Regions from separate parts of the Clostridium neuense genome, predicted to be linked through region 2. Evidence: predicted binding sites of a transcription regulator. Region 2 holds the regulator's gene; the other holds the start of a gene.
What was found. Region 2 encodes NrdR, which represses ribonucleotide reductase genes. Its sites were predicted from a motif close to CACNANATNTNGTG; they were not measured.

Region 1 (3,192 bases), on a different contig from region 2:
CATAATCTGAAATTATCCATAATGATCATCCTCCTAAGCTTATTTTATCATATTTACTTGACAAAAGTAAGTGGCTTATTATATTATAGTTACATAAAGTAACTGGGTGTATAAAAGTAATTATAATTTGGAGGTTTATGATTATGGAATTTAAAAAACTTGTTGAAGAAAGACGTTCTGCCAATAATTTTATAGAGGGAATTGAAATTCCTAAAAGTGATTTTGAAGATATTTTTGAACTATTAAAATTAGCTCCATCTTGCTTTAATATACAACATGCAAATTATATTGTTATAACTGATAAGGATATGAAGGAAGTTTTAAGAAATGCGGCATTTAATCAATATAAGATTCATACGGCTTCGGCGGCTGTAATTGTGCTTGGAGATAAAGAGGCATATAAAGATTCAGATAAATTGTATTCTGGAATGCTCGATTTAAAAATGATTTCTAAATTTGATTATGAAAATATATTAAATGATATAAAAAATCTTTATGACGGACGAGGAGAGGATTTTAAACACGATGAGGCTATAAGAAATGCTTCCCTATCAGCTATGATGTTTATGTTACTTGCAAAGGATAAAGGTTGGGATACTTGTCCTATGATAGGTTTTGATGCTGATAAGGTAAGAAAATTTTTTAAGATTAAAGATAGGTATGAAATAGCACTTATTATTGCGATGGGAAAAGAGGACACCAAAAACAGAAGGCTTAGAGGGTATAGAAAGCCTATAGATGAGTTTGTTAAGTTTATCTAAATTAAATTTACGCATCTTCAAAAAAATAGTAAGTCCACCTTGGTGATAATTTTGCGTAATATTTTGTCAGCAGAACCCGCTAAGACTACCTAGTATTAACGGAACCTACTTCCTCGTATTACACAAAATTCTTTCGCAATTTGGAATTGTTATTTTTTTAGATGCTTTAAGGGAGTTGATATCATGATTTCACCAATGTTTATATGTCATGGTTCACCAGATTTAATACTTCAGAATAATGAATATACAAGGTTTTTAAGAAAAACTGGAGGCAAGCTTAGACCTAAGGCTATTGTCATATTTACAGCACATTTTGAAGAAGAAATAACAACTATATGTTTTAGAGATAATGCTTATGATATGATTTATGATTTTTACGGTTTTCCAAAAGAATTGTATTCTGTAAAATATCAAGCAATTGGTTCAAAGGAAATAGCTTTAAAAATGAAAAAGCTACTTGATGAAGCGGGTATAAAAAGTGCTTTTAATAAAACAAGAGGAATTGATCATGGTACCTGGAGTGTTTTAAAGCTTATGTTTGATAAAGCACCAGTACCAGTAATTCAAGTTTCTATTAATCCTTACTTAAGGCCAGAAGAGCAATATGAGATTGGCAAGGCAATTAGAAGTTTGGCAGATGAAGATATACTTGTTATTGGTAGTGGTGCAACTGTTCACAATCTTTCTGAAGTTGAATGGAATAAAAATGATCCTGAACCTTGGGCTGTAGAGTTTGATGATTGGCTAATTGATAAAGTGGAGAAAAAAGATTTAAAGGCATTATATTCTTATAGGAAGCTTGCTCCATATGCTAAGAGAGCAGTACCTCGTGAAGAACATCTTGCTCCTTTATTTGTAGCTATGGGAAGCGGATCAGAGCAGAGTAAACCTAAAGCTCTTTGCAGAATATATGAGTATGGAACTTTAAGTTATATATTTTTTCAATTTTAAAGTTAGTAATTAATAGATTGACATTTATTTTTAAAGACTGCTGCAATAGTGATTTAAAATTACTATTGCAGCAGTCTTTTTTTAATAATATGTTGAAATAATTGGGAAAATATTGGTCAAATTGCGTTTGATAACATAATAATCCTATTGTATAATTAAGTGGTAGATACACAATATATAGTATTTTTAGGAGGACGCATATGCTACATGTAGTGAAAAGAGATGGGAGAGAAGCGGAATTCAATCCTGAAAAAATAAGTAATGCCATAAGAGGTGCAGCTAAAGAAATAGGAGCAGAAGTTAAAACAAGTGAAGTCTTACACCTCACACAAGAAATTGCAAAGCAAATAGAAGCTTTAAATTTAAAAAGCATAACAGTTGAAGAAATACAAAATTTAGTTGAAAAAGAGCTTATGAAAAATAACTTTAGAGATATTGGTACTGCATATTTTAATTATAGAAGAGAACGAACTAAGATAAGAAGCATAAAATCAAGTCTTATGAAGGCAATTAGTAAAATTGGGGTAGAAACAGATAGAGACAATGCTAATGTTGGCAATAATTATAGTTCTAAATTGCTTAGAATTGCTAGCGAATCAAACAAATGGCACAATCTTGCTAAAATGCCTAAAAAACTTGCTAAAGCTCATGAAAATGGGGATATATATTATCATGATTTGGACAGCTATAATTTAACAACCAATTGTCTGCACATACCAACAAAAGAAATATTAAAAAGAGGTTTTAACACTGGCTATGGGTATATAAGACCGCCAAAGAGAATAGAATCAGCAGCAGAACTTTCATGCATACTTTTACAGTCATCACAGAATGATATGTTTGGAGGACAATCACATCCGGATTTTGATAATGATATGGGTGAGTTTGTTGAGCCAACAAGAGAATGTATAAGAAAAGAATTTGAAGATGTAGTACAAGACAAAAATAAACTTGAAGAAATGGTTAATGCAAAGTTAAGAGAGTGTGTAACCCAGGCAATGCAGGGAATAGTTTATAATTTAAATACAATGCACAGCAGAGCTGGTTCGCAGGTTCCGTTTTCTTCAATAAACATAGGACTTCCAAGAAGCAATGATGCTGCACTTATATGTGAAACCTTTTTGGAGGAATATGAAAAGGGGCTTGGAAAGGGTGAACAACCTATTTTCCCTAATATAATATTTAGAGTAAAAAAAGGTGTTAATAGAGAAGAAGAAGATCCATATTTTTATTTGTATAAGCTTGCTTGCAGAGTTGCATCAAAGAGAATGAATCCTACTTTTATGAATATTGATGCAAGCTTTAATAAAGAATATTATGATAAAGGAATCATTCCAGCGACAATGGGCTGTAGAACTTATATATGCTCAAATGTGAATGGCGAGCCAGGGGTAAAAGGTAGGGGCAACATAGCTCCAACAACAATTAACTTACCTAGAATAGGACTGCTTGCAAAGGGAGATAAAGAAAAATTCTTTTC
Region 2 (3,192 bases):
TAAAGAACCAACTGTCTCTCAAATTGCAAAAGAACTTAAAGTGCCAAGAGAAGAGGTAATATTTGCACTAGATGCTATACAGGAACCTATGTCATTATATGAACCAATATACCATGATGATGGAGATGCAATATATGTTATGGATCAAATAAGTGATAATAAAAGTCACGATCAAAATTGGGTTCAGGATATATCCATTAAAGAAGCTATGAAAAAATTGAGTAGTAGAGAGAAAATGATACTTAATATGCGCTTTTTTGATGGCAGAACTCAAATGGAAGTTGCGGATGAAATAGGAATTTCCCAGGCTCAGGTATCAAGGCTTGAGAAAACGGCCCTCAAACATATGAGAAAATACGTTTAAAAATATATAGTGAAAATGCTTCCCGGCTTTAAACTAGCTAAAATATTTTTAATAGGGTTTAATTTTTACACAGAGTAGAAAGTATGGTGCTGGTGGATTTATCTTTTGTTTCACTTACTTAAATCATCCTTCACTGTACTTTTTACTCTGTTTGTACTCTTTATTCTAAATCAAATGTTAATTGGATAAACTTAGAATTTAAGGTTTTTAAATTCTAACAGACATTTAGAGTACATATAATATATAAAAGTAGTTTTTTGGAGGGAGCTATATGCATTCTTTGAACAATTTAAAATCAATGGAGCTTATAGATATAAACACTGGGACAAAGCTTGGATTTATAAAGGATTTAAAGGTAGATACCGATAATTATAAAGTTTTATCTTTAATAATTCCAAATTCTAAAAGTTCGCATTGGTTTTCAAAAAGCGACGATATAGAGATAGAATGGAACAAAATAAAAGTTATAGGAGTAGATGTAATACTTATAGATGGGGACAACTTATTTGAAAATAGGGATTGAATAGTGTGTTACATAAAGTGTATAATTATGTTAAAGTTTTATAACAAAGGACGTGAAAGTATTGAAATGTCCATTTTGCGGATATGATGAAAGTAAAGTAATAGACTCAAGATCAACAGAAGATAATATGGCTATAAGAAGAAGAAGAGAATGCCTTGGATGTTCTAAGAGGTATACTACATATGAAAAAGTTGAAGATATACCAATATTAGTTGTAAAGAAGGATTCTAGTAGAGAATTTTTTGATAAATCTAAAATAGTTAATGGACTAATAAAGTCTTGTGAAAAGAGACCAGTTTCAAGAAAACAAATTGAAGATATAGCTTCTGAGATTGAAAAAAATATAAGTAATCAAATGCTTACAGAAGTAAAATCAAATCTTATTGGAGAAATGGTTATGGATAAACTTAAAGATATTGATGAAATATCTTATGTTAGGTTTGCGTCTGTATACAGGCAATTTAAGGATGTAAACACTTTTATGAAAGAATTATCAAATTTGATTAATAAAAGATGTGAAGAATAATTTTGTTTAATATATAAATTGATAGATTAAAGCCTATCAATTTTTTTTGTTTATTTACTTTAAATAAATGATTATATTAAGATATTGTTAACTATGTTAAAATGTTGTTTGGATTAACACAAAAAAATAAAATATGCTAATATGTTATTGGGAGGATAATTATCTATGGGAATAAAAAATATAGGAAGTTATGAATTTATAGAAATAGAAGATGAAAATATACATTTGTATTTTTCAACTGCTAAAAATAATTTGAATTTTAATTTGAAGAGTGAAGAGGGCTTAGAAAATATCAATAACCTTAAAGGGTGGTTTGATTTGGACAATGTGGGTTATTTAAACCAAGTACATGGAGATTCTATTTACAGGTATGATGAAAAAGTTCATGATGGCGATGCCATAATTTCAAATAAAAAAAATATAGCAGTAGGGGTTTTTACTGCAGACTGTGTTCCTATTTTAATATATGATAGAGAAAAAGAAATTTTTGCGGCAGTTCACAGTGGTTGGAAAGGTACATTAAGCTGTATAGTTGAAAAAACAGTAATTAAAATGAAAGAAGAATTTGGGTGCGATACTAAGAAAATAGGTGCAGTTATCGGACCTCATAATATGGTATGCTGTTACGAGTTTGGATATGATGTTGCCAAAAAGTTTAGTGAAGTGCCAATATATAGGAATGAAAAAATATATTTAAATGGAAAGCTAAATTTACAAAGGTGTATAGAAAAGCAGCTTCAAAATGTTGAAGTGAAGAATATTAAAAGCTTAAATCAATGCACTAGCTGCAGCAAACGATATAAATTTCATTCTTATAGGAGAGATGGAAGTGTGGCCGGGAGGATGTTTTCTTTTATTTTTATTAAATAAAATTGGAGGTATATAGTATGGCTGGAGAAAAAATTTTAGTTGTAGATGATGAAGAACATATAGTTCAACTTATCACTTTTAACCTCGAAAAGAATGGCTATAAGGTAATAAGTGCGAGTAATGGAATTGATGGGATAAAAATGGCAAAGAGTGAATTACCTCAACTTGTACTTCTTGACCTCATGCTTCCAGAATTAGATGGATACGATGTATGTAGGGAGATAAGACGTGATAATAATATATCAAATATGCCTGTTATTATGATTACAGCAAAAAGTGAGGAACTTGATAAAATTTTAGGACTTGAACTTGGAGCTGATGACTACATTACAAAACCTTTTTCTGTAAGAGAGCTTGTAGCGAGAGTTAAAGCTGTTTTAAGAAGAACTAAAATAGAGTATAATGATAAAGTTTATAAGTTTAGTGACATATTAATTGATTTTCAAAAGCATGAGATTATTAAAAATGGTAAAAAAATAGAACTTACGTTAAAAGAATTTGAACTGCTTGAGGTTTTAATAAAGAATAAGGGCAGAGTCATGACAAGAGATTTTCTCCTTGATAAAATTTGGGGATATGAATATATAGGTGAAACGCGTACAGTTGATGTTCATATAAGACATTTGAGACAAAAGATTGAGCAAGATGACAAAAATCCTCAATATATAGAAACTATAAGAGGAATAGGTTATAGATTTAGTTTTGAGGGTGAGTAGGATGAGAAAAAAATTATTTTTATACAATATAGTTGTTCTTGTTTTTACTCTTTTTATTGTAACTGTTTTGTTTATGAAAATAGTAAACAAGGAATATGAGGAAAATTTAAAGCAGGATTTAAAAAGAAACAGCATTTTAGTTTCAAATTTATTGAGTTTTAAGCACAGTAAAGATGTAATTACTATACTGAAA

Region 1: nrdD (anaerobic ribonucleoside-triphosphate reductase) is a predicted target of NrdR. The motif match lies at 1,882-1,895, and genes of this name have one in related genera.

Annotation. Positions count from the first base shown of each region.
Region 1 covers NZ_JBJIAA010000008.1:118,196-121,387, forward strand. The annotation lists gene ACJDT4_RS10995 (winged helix-turn-helix transcriptional regulator) at 1-20, opposite strand, end outside; gene ACJDT4_RS11000 (nitroreductase family protein) at 141-761, shown strand; gene ACJDT4_RS11005 (DODA-type extradiol aromatic ring-opening family dioxygenase) at 945-1,712, shown strand; gene nrdD (anaerobic ribonucleoside-triphosphate reductase) at 1,913-3,192, shown strand, end outside.
Region 2 covers NZ_JBJIAA010000004.1:134,819-138,010, reverse strand. The annotation lists gene sigG (RNA polymerase sporulation sigma factor SigG) at 1-364, shown strand, start outside; gene ACJDT4_RS05830 (YlmC/YmxH family sporulation protein) at 636-887, shown strand; gene nrdR (transcriptional regulator NrdR) at 949-1,413, shown strand; gene pgeF (peptidoglycan editing factor PgeF) at 1,579-2,283, shown strand; gene ACJDT4_RS05815 (response regulator transcription factor) at 2,301-2,999, shown strand; gene pnpS (two-component system histidine kinase PnpS) at 3,001-3,192, shown strand, end outside.